DNA from 2 places in the Variovorax sp. HJSM1_2 genome. Region 2 is predicted to be linked to the other one. Evidence: predicted binding sites of a transcription regulator. Region 2 holds the regulator's gene; the other holds the start of a gene.
What was found. Region 2 encodes sigma-54, which starts transcription at its own class of promoters, with help from an activator protein. Its sites were predicted from a motif close to TGGCANGNAANCTGCTTT; they were not measured.
Positions count from the first base shown of each region.

Region 1: ACFQ95_RS03045 (PEP-CTERM sorting domain-containing protein) is a predicted target of sigma-54. The motif match lies at 2,463-2,480, and genes of this name have one in related genera.

Region 1 covers NZ_JBMOXA010000002.1:116,324-123,489, forward strand. The annotation lists gene ACFQ95_RS03030 (SMP-30/gluconolactonase/LRE family protein) at 1-90, opposite strand, end outside; gene ACFQ95_RS03035 (DMT family transporter) at 218-1,162, opposite strand; gene ACFQ95_RS03040 (phospholipase D family protein) at 1,495-2,031, shown strand; gene ACFQ95_RS03045 (PEP-CTERM sorting domain-containing protein) at 2,563-3,414, shown strand; gene ACFQ95_RS03050 (PEP-CTERM sorting domain-containing protein) at 3,644-4,222, shown strand; gene ACFQ95_RS03055 (hypothetical protein) at 4,340-4,549, opposite strand; gene ACFQ95_RS03060 (hypothetical protein) at 4,657-5,049, shown strand; gene ACFQ95_RS03065 (beta strand repeat-containing protein) at 5,161-7,166, opposite strand, start outside.
Region 2 covers NZ_JBMOXA010000018.1:47,735-54,900, reverse strand. The annotation lists gene ACFQ95_RS18355 (THUMP domain-containing class I SAM-dependent RNA methyltransferase) at 1-962, opposite strand, end outside; gene ACFQ95_RS18350 (RNA polymerase factor sigma-54) at 1,025-2,620, opposite strand; gene lptB (LPS export ABC transporter ATP-binding protein) at 2,708-3,487, opposite strand; gene lptA (lipopolysaccharide transport periplasmic protein LptA) at 3,484-4,128, opposite strand; gene ACFQ95_RS18335 (thiol:disulfide interchange protein DsbA/DsbL) at 4,235-4,909, opposite strand; gene ACFQ95_RS18330 (SPOR domain-containing protein) at 5,018-5,782, opposite strand; gene argS (arginine--tRNA ligase) at 5,791-7,166, opposite strand, start outside.

The DNA.
Region 1 (7,166 bases), on a different contig from region 2:
GATGGCGCTGGGCACGATGTGGTACTTGCGAAAGCGCGGGTCCAGCACTTCGATGGCCGGGTCAGGGTAGGTTTGGCTGGGTTGCCACATGGTGGATGCTCTGAACAAAAACGAAGCGCCCAGTATGCCCGGACCAGCCCTTGAGCGCAGCCGGGATGGCCCGCCATGCAATGTCCGTCGATGCGGCTAAAACGGCGGGGAGTCGGCGGCTTGTGCGTCAGCTGTTGCGCGGCGCCTTGGTCACAAGCCAGATCCCCAGGCTGACCAGCACCAGCGCGATGCCATTGCTGAGCTTGAAGATGGGTTCGTTCAGAAACACCGCAGACAGCGCAACACCGAACACCGGCACCAGGAAGTTGAAGGCGGTGATGGTGCTGACGCGGTTGTATTTGAGCAGCAGGCTCCAGATGGAAATCGACAGCGCCGACAGCAGCACCAGGTAGGCCAGCAGCGACGCCGAGGCGACGGTGAAGTTGTCGATCTTGCCGCCCAGCGCATAACCAATGGCGAGCAGTGCCGATCCACCAAATACCAACTGGTAACCCGTCATGACAAACGGATCCACCCCTTGCGAAACACGCTTGCCGTAGATGCTGGCCGCCGCCAGGATGAACGCCGCCAGCACCACAAAGCCCTCGCCCAGGAGCGTGAAGTCCCAGGCCAGCAGGCCACCCGCGCCGGAACCCAGATTGACCACCATCACGCCCAGAAAGCCGACCAGGCAGCCGACGATCTTGGGGTAGGTCAGCCGATCGTTGTGGTAGATGTAGTGCGCCAGCAGCACGCTGAAGAACGTGCCGGTGGCGTTCATGATGGAGCTTTTGGTGCCGGTGGCATAGGCCAGGCCGACGTAAAAAATGGCGTACTGCAGCGTGGTTTGGCTCAAGCCCAGCAGTGCAAACCGCGCGAGTACACGGCCCGGCACGCCACCTTTCAACTTGCCACTGATGCCAGCATAGGCCAGCAGCGCCAAGCCTGCCAGCACGAAGCGCCAGCCCGCAAACACCAGTTTGGAGGGAATGTCGTGCGGCGCGATGCTGAAGAGCGCGTAACCGCCCTTGATCGCCGGGTACGAGCTACCCCACAAAAAACAGCAGAAGGTGGCGAGCAGGAAGACGATCTTGCGATCTGTGAGAAAAGCCGAAGAGGCGAGTTTGGACATGGCTTTGTGGTGGAAAGCCCGGGTATTGCCGTGCGCCATCATGGGCATGCGTGACCGAGCGAAAGATAAGGAGCCGAAAGAAGCGTGTCGTGGTCAGAAAGACCTGCTGGGGCCCCAAGGGCGCCCAGAGAGATGTCTCGAACGGGTTATATTGGTTATCGATAACATTTTAGGTGCGCAACGATACCGCACCACGGCACTGGGAGACTGGCGTCGCTTGTCAGGCTCTCGCGTAAGCCGTGTGGTCTAGCCCAGTTTTGCGCGCGAACGACGTGGCCTGGAATCTTCTGTGCAAGACTGCGGGCCAGGTTGAAAAAGCTAGGGTTTAAATCATGTTCACATTTCGATGCATCGCTTTGGCGGCGCTGCTCAGCGTGCCATTTCTGGCCCCTGCCGAACCCAGTGTTCAAGTTGGTTTTTCGCCTGAAGGCTCGGCGCAAAAGCTGGTCTTGGAAACGATTGGCAGCGCCCAGCAAAGCATTCAGATGCTGGCCTACGCCTTTCAGGCGCCGGACATCGTGCAGGCACTGGTCGATGCCCAGAAGCGTGGTGTCGAGGTGCGCATCGTTGTCGACAAAAAACGCAACCGAGGCAAAACCAGTCGGGCCGCCATGGACTTCGTGACGCGCAATGGTGTGGCGCTGCGCACCAACGACCATTTCCACATTCACCACGACAAGGTGATCATCGTGGACGGCAGCACGGTCGAGACGGGGTCGTTCAATTTCGCAGCGTCGGCCGAGAAGCTTAACTCCGAGAACGTGGTGGTCATTCGCGACATGCCGGATGTTGCGCGCCAGTATGTGGCGCACTGGCAGTCGCGCTGGGATCTCGGCAAGCCCTATGCCGTGACGGGGCCTGGGCGCTGATGTAACCCACAACTGACGTCGACCGCCGCCTGCAGATTGGCCCCTACCGTGGTGGCGTTTTTGCGGCGAGGGAGACGCACCCAGGCGGCGCATGGCCTTGTCGGGTGATGCTGGCAGCGTCATTGGCTGCAGGGCCGACACTCTCCAGCAGTGGCACGGGCTTGGTTTGGTCTGGTCAAGAAATGGCCAGGTTCTAAGCGGCCAGCTGCAGCGCTCTGGTGGCGAGTTGCGCAGCGCAAACAGGTAGACGCCAAGCTGTGTTTAGGCGTGCCAAATCACGCAAAACTTGATAGCAATGAGAACGCTTCGCCATTAGCACGGGTGCCAATTTTGCGTACAGTGCCAGGAATTTTTACAGCTGCGTTTTTGGGCTCACGAGCGCTCCAATGAAATTCTTTTGAAATCAATGAGTTGAAAAATTTTTGCTGCTGTGGCCCGGTTTATGCCTTGAGTCATTACCAAAACCCACGAGACAAGGTGGCCGCGATGAACTTCCTCAAAGCACTCCGGTGCGTCATTCCTCTTGCAGCCTTGACCGGCTTGCTCCCCTCCACCGCATCAGCGGGCCCAACATTGCCCGCACTGCTGCCCTCCATGCCGTGCAGCGTCGACTCTTTCTCCATCAAGACGATTGAGGTCAGCCCGTTGAATGGGGTTGGCACCATCTATTCCGGCAACCAGAATGCGACCCGTTGTGTAGGCCTCTACAGCGGCAACGACTCGGGCAACCCATTCAACAATCCCAACCCCAACATTGGCCAACTGGGCGACGGCCTGCTGAATGGGCAGGCGGGGGTGCTGAGCCCTACCTGGTTCAACAACCCATCGGCGCCGTCCCCCATGCTCGACCTCGACAACAACGGCAGCTACACCGACCCGGGCTGGATCTACTTGGGCAAAACAGAACGTGGCACCGGTAGCTCTTTTGTCATGGATGCGCATGACAAGCCGCTCAACATCGCCGACATCCTGAACGTCAAGATGAACTGTGTGGGTGACTGCACCCAGGGCACCTGGTCTTTGGAAACCTCGCTCGACATCATCGACCAAGTGCAAGCCGTGCTGGGCCGTAATGCGTTTGACCACCTGGCGTTTGTCATCAAGGCCAGCGACCGGTTTGCGGTCTATGACTTTGACTTCAATCTATTGTCCTCGGGCCTTCCTGGCTTTAACTTCACCACGCCATACTCTTTCACCGGCGAATGGAATACAGACGACTTCCAGAACCCCAATAACAATAATGCGCAGAATTTCTCGCATATCTCGGTGTGGGCACGTGACCCGGTCGGCACGCCGCCCCAACTGCTGCCAGAGCCTGGTTCGCTGCTGTTGCTCTCGCTTGGCTTGGTCGGCCTCGCCTTGGTGCAAAAGCGCAGAGCCTAGGCCCTCCCTCGCCCTTGACCCCAAAGCCCGCCGAAGTGCGGGCTTTTTAACGTGGGTCGCGGCTTTTCACTCTACGCCTCATAAACGCCGTAGTGATTTACCCGTGTTGCGGAATCAATGGCCACAAAAGTGAAAAATATCACCGCGGAACTGCGCACTTTTCGCTCAAATCGAATGGTCTGCATCTTGACCCGATGCGTATCCAAAACATCTCTACGTGATTGCCCGCATGAAAACATCCGCATTTCTTCTGTCTTGTTTGGCCGTGTTCACTCAAGGCGCCATGGCGAACACAGTGACTTCCGACGCGTGTACAGCGGGTGTGCGGGACTTCACCGTCAATGCCACCACTGTGGCGGGCTGCTTGCAAGTGGGCGCGGGCAATATCAACGGCAACAACGACGCGTTCCAGACCAGCCATCCGGGTTGGGTGCTGGCCGACAAATCCGACGCGGCCGGAAATCTCTATGAAGGATGGTTGACGATTACGGGTGTAGGGGGCACGAGTGGCACCTTCAGTATCAACTCTGCGGCCTACAACGTCTTCGACAACCTTGCCATCGGTTTCAAGGTGGGAGAGGGGCAGCTAGACCCTGACTGGGCGGTGTTTGCGTTTGTTGACGGCACGCTTTCTGGGACATGGTCCGTGTCGGGAAAGCAGTCTTTGTCGCACGCCAATCTGTATGGGTTGGGCACGGTGTCCTCGATGCGGGTTGCGGAACTGCCTGAGCCTGGTTCATTCGCCTTGATGGGTTTGGGATTGGCAGGGCTTGCATTCACACGCAAGCGTAAGTTTTGCCGACAGTAGAACTACCAAACGCTGTTTAGCGTACAAAAAGCTGTTGTGGTGTCATGCGGAGTGACACCTTTCTGCATCTTGTCTTGTTGGGGCCGCCGTTTGCCGACTGGTGGCTTTCGACAAAAGCTACAGCAGCGCAAAAAACAATACAGCACTCACAAAAACAAAGCCACATGTGGTGGCGCCTGCGATGAGCAAGACCGTTTGCCTGTCGCTGGCCAGGCTGCGACGCTTCGGTGTTTCCTGGCTTAAGCCAATGAAGTTCGACCACATGATGGTGCCGCTGGCGGATGTGCCCTCCAACAGGTCACATTTGTTCTTGTCGATAGATGTCATGGCGTCCCCTCGTTTTTGCTTTTCGTGCACCAATGGTCGGCCCAAAGGGACGGAGAAACGTTACGCAACTGTCAACTCAGTGTCTACTTTAGAAAACGAGGCCCACCATGAAAAATGTGCTCCCCTTGTTAGGTGTCGTTCTGCTGGCAGGTGCTGCACACGCAGCGGATGTCAGCGTATCCGTGCAGGTCGGTCAGCCGGGCTTTTATGGCCGCATCGACCTCGGCAACACTTCACCTCCGCCCGTGGTTTTGGCGGAGCCCGTTTGGGTGCAACGCGCGCCCGTACGCCCGCAGCCGGTCTACATGCGTATCCCGCCTGGTCACCAAAAACATTGGGATAAACATTGCCGCCAGTACAACGCCTGCGGCGTACCGGTCTACTTTGTGCGTGAGGATTGGTATCAGCAACGCTACAGCCAGCATGACGATGGTCACCAGGGCGATAAAGATAAGGGCCACGGTAAGGGGCATGGCAAAGGCCATGGCAAGGACAAGTGAGGCCACCAAAGCCGGAGCTTTAGCTACCTCACGGTTGAGCCTGAGCTTATAGAGCCAGTCATGGCTGATGATGGGGACTTGCCGAAAATTCCCCCGCCACACTACGCAGGCTTAGCGTTTTGTCCATTGCCGACGGTGTGCCACGGCCACCATCGCGGCCAGGGCCAGCAGCATCAACACCAGTGAACCTGGCTCCGGCACCTGCGCCACCAGCAGCACGTCGGTGTAGGCACCATCAAACGAGTAGCTGGCTTTGGCGCCGTTGATGAAGGTGTTGTTGATCAGCTCCAGGAAGTCGGCGTTGCCCGACAGGTCGCCCAGGAAGCGGAAGGCGTAGTCCCAGGCGTCGTCGCCGAGAAAGTTCAAAACCGACAGCGTTTTGCCCGAGACGATGTCGCCTAGTCCGGCGAAGGTCAGCGAAGCCTCACCCAGGTCAAAAATCGAGTCGTCCAGCAGCGAGAGGCTGGCGAAGGTCTGGCCGTCCACGCCACTGGCGTCGATCAACTGCAAGGCGCCGCCATTCATGACCAGCCCGCTGTCGGCGGACAAGCGGTTCACGCCGTCAAGCACCAGCGTGCCGCCGCTGATGGTGGTGGTGCCGCTGTAGGTGCTGACACCGGACAATGTCACCTTGCCGCTTAACACTTCGACGTTGCCGAAGTTGGAGATGGCACCGGCGTAGGCAAAGCTGTTGCCCGCACCTGGGCTTATCACCATCTTGTTGCTGCCACCCACGCCGCCGTTGATGTTGCCGAGGACGGACGCTTGCCCGCCGCTGATGTACAGGCTGTTGTTGCCCGCACCCATGTCTATGGCCAGGCCGCTGCTGCTGCCGTTGATGGTGCCGGCGTTGGTGATGGTGTCGTTGTTCGCACCGGTCTTGACGGCTGCATTGACCGTGCCGCCGCCCAGCAGCGTGGCTCCGGCGTTGTTGTTGATGGTGACGGTGTATGCGTTGGCCGCGCCCACCACCACGATGGCCGAGTCGCTGTCGCCACGGATCAAACCGCCTGCCTGGTTGGTGATGGTGGCGTTGGCGTAGATGCCTTCACGCGTGCCCGCCAAGGGGCCGCTGGTGATGTCGTTGCCTGCGAGTGTGATGCCACGGCCCACCGCATTGGTGTTGCCCGCCGCCACCAAACCTTCGATGGTGCCGGAGTTGACGATGGTGCCGCCGCCCAGCGAAATACCTTCGCTGAATGCCTTGCCCGCCGCTGGTGCACTCACGGCATTGGTCGAACGGATGATGCCGGTGTTGGTGATGTTGGCCACACCGTCAATGTCAACGCCGTCACCATCGCCGGTCACGCCGTTGCCTATGATGCTGCCGTGGTTGACGATGGTGGCGGTCTGCTTGGCACCGAAGCCGTCGAGGTTGATGCCCGAGCCGTTGCTGCCACGGATCACCGCATTGGTGGCATTGTTGATGGTGACGTCAAAATTTAAATCGCTTTCAGGCCCGCCGGTGATGCCGTGGCGTGCACCGTCTATCACACCCGAGCCGGTGTTGTTCACCTTGATGCCGGTGTTGGCTTGCAGGTCCACACCGTCGCTGCTGCTGCCGGTGGTGGTGATGGACTGGATCCTGCCCGCGTTGTTGACCTCACCATTCACACCAGGGCGCACAGCATCGGCCTCGTAAGCCGTCATCACGCCGGTGGCGAAGTTGTTGACGATGTTGCTGCCGGAAGCAATGGCGTTGAAATCGACCACCTGGGCGCCGCCACCCGAGGCGTTGAACGAGGTCATCTGGCCATAGTTGTTCAGTGTCACGCTGGCGTTTGGCTTGGCCATCTGCACCACGTCGGCGTCGGCGGCTTTCATCACCGCCTTGTTGTTGGTGCTGCTGCCGTTATTGATGACGAGGTTGCTCACGCCGGTGTTGTCGCGTACCACGCGGCCGGTGCCGGTCTGCGAAATCGTGCCCTGGTTGTCCAGCGTGGCGTTGGCACCGGTGATGGTGACCGCGACCGTAGAGCCGGACACAAGCAAGGAGCCGGTGTCGGAGATGCTGCCGGTCTGTCCCGCACCGCTACCCAGTGTTTGGGCGCCGGTGCTGGTGCCCATGATGGTGAACGGACCGGCGTAGGCGGTGCTGATGCCCAGTGGCAAACAGG
Region 2 (7,166 bases):
TCACGGGCCACACCGGCGACGGCAATCCGGTCGCCATAAGGCGGGTTGATCATCAACACACCGCTGGCGGTGGGCGGTTGGCGTTGCAAGGCATCGCCGCCGCGGAACTGCACGCAGTCGGCGACACCTGCGCGTTCGGCGTTGCGCATGGCGAAGTCGACCATGCGGTGGGCCACGTCACTGCCAAAAATCTCGGTGCGCGGCTTGTGCTCGGCGGCGCGGGCCTGGCTCAGCAGCGAATCCCATACGTGGGGTTGAAACGGCAGCAGCTTCTCGAATGCAAAGCGGCGTCGGCTGCCTGCGGCAATGTTGCAGGCGATTTGCGCAGCCTCGATGGCAATGGTGCCGCTGCCGCAGCAGGGGTCGTACAGCGGTGTTTCACCATCCCATTCGCTCGCGGCCAGCATGGCGGCGGCCAGGGTTTCCTTGAGCGGCGCTTCGCCCTTGTCTTCGCGCCAGCCACGTTTGAACAGCGGCTCGCCCGAGGTGTCCATGTACAGCGTGGCGCGGTCGGTGGTCAGGTGGGCATAGATGCGCACGCCGGGCCAACGTGTGTCCACATCGGGGCGCACACCGTGTTTGTGGCGGAAACGGTCAGCCACGGCGTCTTTGATCTTCAGCGCCGCAAAATTGAGCGAGGTCAGTGGGCTGTGCTGCGCCGTGACTTCAATCTTGAAGCTTTGTTTGGGCGTGAACCAGATCTCCCAGGCGACCTGGCTGGCCGCTTCGTACAGGTGTTGCTCGTTGCGGTACTCGGTGTTCGACAATTCGATGAGCACACGCTGCGCCAGGCGGCTGTGCAGATTGAGCAGCATGGCATCGCGCCACGAAGCACGCACCAGCACACCGCCACGCAGCACCAGCAGGTCGTCGCCTTGCAGGTTGGTGAGCTGGTGCACCTCTTCGGCGAGAAAGTCTTCAACACCTGCGGCGCAGGGCAAAAATAGCTTGAGCTGGTTCATGGCAAATAGGTTCGCTGTTCGCGGGTTGGGGCAATGCCGTGCGCGCTAGACGCGCATCGACATTAAAGCGCTTTGCGCAGGTTTGTGGGCGCAATACGCAGCGCCTCGCGGTATTTGGCCACCGTGCGGCGGGCACATTCAATACCTTGCTCTTTGAGCATGTCGGAGAGCTGGCTGTCGCTCAGGGGCTTTTTCGGGTCTTCGGACGAGACAAACTGCTTGATCAGCGCGCGCACAGCGGTGCTGGAGGCGTTGCCACCGGTCTCGGTGCCGAGCGACGAGCCAAAGAAGTACTTCAGTTCGAAAGTGCCGTGCGGCGTGGACATGTATTTGGCCGTGGTCACGCGGCTGATGGTGGATTCGTGCAGCCCGAGTTCATCGGCAATTTCACGCAGCACCAGCGGGCGCATGGCCAGCTCACCATGGGTGAAGAAGTTCTTCTGCCGATCAACAATGGCGTTGCTCACGCGCAGTATGGTGTCAAAGCGCTGCTGGATGTTCTTGATGAACCAGCGCGCTTCTTGCAGCCGTTGCTGCAGCGCGGCATTCACCGAGGCATCGCGTCCACCACCTTTGTGCTGTTTCAGCGCGTTGGCATAGATGTCGTGCACCTTCAGGCGCGGCATCACGTCCTGGTTCAGCCGCACCCGGAAATTCGCCTGCGCGCCACGGCCTACCTTGGTCACGATGACGTCGGGTATGACGATGTTGCGCTCCACGTCAACAAAGCGGCGGCCCGGCTTGGGCTCCAGGCTGGCGATCAGGCCCAAGGCGGCTTTGATCACCGTGTCGGAGGTGCGGCACTGGCTGGCCAGGCGCTTCACATCACGCCGGGCCACCAGGTCCATGGGACAGGCGCACATGTTGATGGCGGCGACGCGGATTTGTTCCTGCTCTTCTTCTGCCTCATCATCGGCCAGGGCGCGCAGTTGCAGCGTCAGGCATTCTTCTAGGGTGCGCGCGCCCACGCCTACCGGCTCCAGGCTTTGCAGCAAGCCCAGCGCCATGGTGAAGCGGTGCTGCAGCTCTTCGATTTCTTCGAGCTCGTCGTCTGGCTCGGCCAGGCTTTGGGCCAGCTCTTCGAGGCTGTCTTCCAGGTAGCCGTCTTCGTTCAGCGACTCGATCAGGAAGCGCAGCGCCGCGCGGTCTTCTTCGCTGAGCCGGAGGGCCAGCGCCTGGCGGTGCAGGAACTCGGTGAGCGACATCTGGCTGCGCGCCAGTTCGGTGGCGTCGACTTCGCCGTCACTCTCGTTGTTGTTGGTGCGCGGCGGCGCGTCGCCGCCCCATTCGCTGTCGTCCGGGGCGATTTCCGAGGTGCCGTCGCCTTCCCAGTTCTGGTTGTCGTCCTGGGGGCTCAACGGGCTTTCAGACTCCATCTGGCTGTCTGATCCGGTGTTGTCGGTGCTGCTGGACGTGGTGCTGGTGGCGTATTCGCTTTCGCGGTCTTCGGTGCTGACCTGTGTGTCGGCATGGCTCAGGCCGAATTCTTCGCGCGGCGCCTCGTCAATGCCGACTTCCAGGAACGGGTTGTCGTCGAGCATCTGCTCGACTTCCTGGCTCAGCTCCAGCGTGGACAGCTGCAGCAGGCGAATCGACTGCTGCAGCTGCGGCGTGAGCGCCAAATGCTGCGAAACGCGTAGCGATAAACCTTGTTTCATGCGCGCGCCTCCCGCACCGCCGACAAGGCTGGCGGTAGCAGCAGGCCAAGCTGCGCCCCAAAGCTGTTACGCACGCATTCCATGGGCTTACATCCGGAAATGCTCACCGAGGTAAACCCGGCGCACTTCGGCGTTGTTGACGATTTCAGAGGGCGTTCCTTGTGCCAGCACTTGGCCATCACTGATGATGTAGGCGTGGTCACAAATGCCTAGGGTTTCGCGTACGTTGTGGTCGGTGATGAGCACACCAATGCCGCGCGATTTGAGAAAGCTGATGATGCGCTGGATCTCGATCACCGCGATCGGGTCGATACCGGCAAACGGCTCGTCCAGCAGGATGAAGCGCGGCTGGGTGGCCAGCGCCCGCGCGATTTCCACGCGGCGGCGTTCACCACCCGACAAAGCCAGCGCTGATGAACTGCGCAGATGCTCTACGCGCAAGTCTTGCAGCAGGTCGGTGAGGCGTTGTTCCAGTTCGGCTTTGCTGAAAGGTTTGTCGTCCTCACCGTGCTGCAACTCGAGCACGGCGCGTACGTTTTCTTCTACCGTGAGTTTTCGGAAGATAGAAGCTTCTTGCGGCAAATAACTCAAACCCAGGCGCGAACGGCGGTGGATGGGCATGCCTTCCACCGGCTGGTTGTCGATGAAGATCTGCCCGCTGTCTGCACGCACCAGGCCCACAATCATGTAGAACGAGGTGGTTTTACCGGCGCCGTTGGGGCCGAGCAAACCGACTACCTCACCCTTGCGGACCTTCAAACCCACATCTTTGACCACCTTGCGGCCGCCATAGGCTTTTTGCAGGTGGCGTGCTTCCAGGCAGGACGAATCGTCCACCGGGGATGTGGCGACTTGCGCCGCCGTCACTTGCGCTCCCCGCCGAGCTGCAGGCTGGGGCGCAAGGCCGGTGCCGTCGTGTTGGCGTCTGGCACAGCGGGCGCGGAGGCCGCTGATTTGGGTGTCAACATGGCGCGCACACGCCCGCCAGAGTTAGCGGTGCCCGCGCCGCCCGGCGCGCCAGCCAAGTTGCGTACGCTGCCGTCGACGGTGAACACGCCGGTGGTGTTGTGGTAATTGATTTCGGCACCCGTGGTCTCATCGCTGAGCTTGGTCCCCAAGTAACGACGCATCACCGCGCGGCGCACCAGACGCACGTTGTCGGCCTTGCTGTCGTAGTAGATTTCTTCGGCTTCGCCTTCGATGAACTCATCAACGCCTTCGCGCTTTTGCCGGAAAAACGCCAGCTTGCCGGCCGCTGCGGTAACCACGCCATATTGGTAACCTTCTGGGTCTTGACGTACATCCACCCGCGCGCCGCGCAGGATGATGGTGCCCTTGGTCATGACCACATTGCCGGTGAAGACATTGGTCTGCTTCAGGTCGTCGTAACGCATGGCGTCGGCTTCGACGTTCATGGGCTTGTCTCGGTCCGCCGTTTCGGCGTGCGCAGCCCCGGCCGTGAACGCCAATGCGGCCAGGAGGAGTGCGATGGTGTTGATTTTTTTCATAGAGGCATGAATCTTGCAGATCATTGTAGCGGCGACAACCTCCGCGCCATGAAAAATGCCCGCTGTTGCGGGCATTTAAACGGCAAATTAACGACTCAAGCAGGCATCAAGACTTGGCCGGCCCAGCCTTGCGCTCCTGGGCGACCAGGTAGTCCACGATCGCCAGGGCACGCGGCATGCCTTGCGCCAGCGAACCGTCGGTGTAGAACTTGCCGGCCACGCCCAAGGCGGGCACACCTTCCACCTTGTAGGCTTCTTGCAACTGCGAGGCCTGGCGCACCTTGGCGCTCACGGAGAACGAGTTGTACACCTCGGTGAACTTGGCTTTGTCTATGCCTTGTTTGGCAACCCATTCGATCACGGCGTCGTCGCGGTCGAGTTTTTGGTGGTCGACGTGGATGGCCTGGAACACCTTGCCGTGCATTTGTGGCAACAGGTTCATGGCTTCCAGCGTGTAGAACAGCTTTTGCGGCGGCACGAAGCTGCTCTGGAAGTTGACCGGCACGCGGCGGAAGGCCACATCCTTGGGCAACTGCTTGAGCCAGGACTCCAGCGTAGGCTCGAACGCATTGCAGTGCGGGCAGGCGTACCAGAAGAACTCCACGACCTCGATCTTGCCCTTGCTGGCACCGTCTACGGGCGCCGCGGTTTTCAGCACGTTGTAGTCGGTACCTGCCTTGGGGGCCATGCCCTGTGCTTGTGCCGCACCGAAGGGGGCGAGGGCCAGCGACGAGGCGGCGACTGCCCCAACAGAGGCCAGGGAAAATTCACGACGTTTCATTTACGATCACTCCTTGTGGCCGTTCTGACCAGGGGCGGTTGGAAAAGTTCAGCCACTGCGCAGTGCTTGCGCGAATGGCCTGGGATTTTCGGTTGAAGCCGGTTTGACCTAACGCTGCACGCGCACCAAGGCGCTTTCGTTGCCCAGGTCTTCCAGACGCGTGCGGGCTTTTTCCGCATCGTCTTTTTTGTTGTAGGGCCCCATGCGCACGCGGTAGACGGTGCGACCGGATTGCTCGCGCTCGGTCACTTTGGCCTGCAAGCCGGACATCGCCAGCTTGGCGCGTTGGGCTTCCGCGTCTTCTGGGGTGCGGTAGGCACCGGCTTGCACAAAGTACTCAAACGGATCGGCCGCGTCGTTGTCGGTCTTGGCCGAGGGGGCGGCAGCGGCCGTGGTGGTTGATACGCCTTTGGACTTGGCCCGCGCCAGGTCACCCAGCGGGTCGAAGTTCGGGTCGTTGGCCGGGTTGGGTTTTGTATCGCCCTTCACCGGAGTGGACGCCATCGCTGGCAACGTGGTCACCGGGGAAGGTGCCGCCACTGGCGCAGGTGCGGGTGCAATGCCTGCCACGGCTGGAGCGCCGGGTGTGGCGGGAACCACGGTGCCGGTGGCGGTCGCGGTGGTGGCACCCGCCTCGGCCGTGGCTGGCCGGGCCGGGTTCTTGCCCTGCAGTGGCGTGTTGGGGTCCCAGCTTTTGTTTTTTTGCTGCTCGGCCGCATCGCGCTCGGCGCCAGAGTTGACGCCCTTGCCGGCGACGAAGGGCACCGGCACCTTGGTGACGTAGACGGCCACGGCCAAAGCGGCACCCAGTCCAATCACCAGTCCCAAGATGAACCCGATGGCCGTGCCGCCGCGCTGTTTTTTCTGCTTCATGAAGGTCTTCACATTTTCTTCGGCGCACTCACCCCGAGCACGGCCAAGCCATTGTGCAACACCTGCGCTGTGGCGGCGACCAGGGCCAGGCGTGCCAGTTTCACCTGTTCGTCGTCCACCAGAATGCGCTCGGCATCGTAGTAGCTGTGGTAGCTCGCGGCCAGATCGCGCAGGTAGAAGGTGACGTCGTGCGGCGCAAAGTCGGCACAGGCGCCGGTCAGCATTTCGGGGTAACGCGCGAGTTGCATCATCAGCGCCTGGGCTTGCGGGCTGGTCAACGGCGACAGGTCGACCTTGGCCAGGCTTTCCACTCCAGCGCCGCCTTGTTCCTGCCACGCCGCCAATACCGAGCAAATGCGCGCATGTGCGTACTGCACGTAATAGACCGGGTTGTCGTTGTTCTGCGCCAGGGCCAGGTCGACGTCGAACATGTATTCGGTGTCTGGCTTGCGGCTCAGCAGGAAGAAGCGCACGGCGTCCTTGCTGGTCCAGTCGATCACATCGCGCAGCGTGACGTAGCTGCCGGCACGCTTGGAAATCTTCACTTCTTCGCCGCCGCGCATCACACGCACCATGGTGTGCAGCACGTAGTCGGGGTAGCCTTCGGGAATGCCAACACTGGCGGCTTGCAGGCCGGCGCGCACACGCGCGATGGTGCCGTGGTGGTCGGTGCCCTGGATGTTGACCACGCGGTGGAAGCCGCGCTCCCACTTGGCGATGTGGTAGGCCACGTCAGGCACAAAGTAGGTGTAGCTGCCGTCGGTCTTGCGCATCACACGGTCTTTGTCGTCGCCGTAGTCGGTGGAGCGCAGCCACAGGGCGCCGTCTTGTTCGTAGGTCTTGCCTGCGGCAATCAGCTTGTTGACGGCGGCCTCGACGCGGCCGCTGGTGTAGAGGCTGGACTCGAGGTAGAAGTTGTCGAAGCGCACCTCGAAGGCGCGCAGATCCAGATCCTGCTCGCGGCGCAGGTAGGCCACGGCAAACTCGCGGATCGAATCCATGTCGTTGATGTCGCCGCTGGCGGTGACTTCACGGTCGTCGGCCTTGACAGTCTTCTTGGCCAGGAAGTCGTTGGCGATGTCATTGATGTAGTCGCCGTTGTAGGCGGCGGCTTTTTCGCCGCTAGGCCACTCCGGGTCGCCGGGCTTGAAGCCTTGCGCGCGCAGATGTGTGCTGCTGGCCAAGGTGCCGATCTGCACACCCGCGTCGTTGTAATAAAACTCGCGGTAGACGTTCCATCCCTGGGTTTGGAACAGGTTGCAGATGGCGTCACCCAAAGCCGCTTGTCGGCCGTGGCCCACATGCAACGGGCCGGTGGGGTTGGCCGAGACAAACTCCACCAGCACACGTTCGCCCTTGTCGGGCTGGGTGCCGAAGGCCGTGC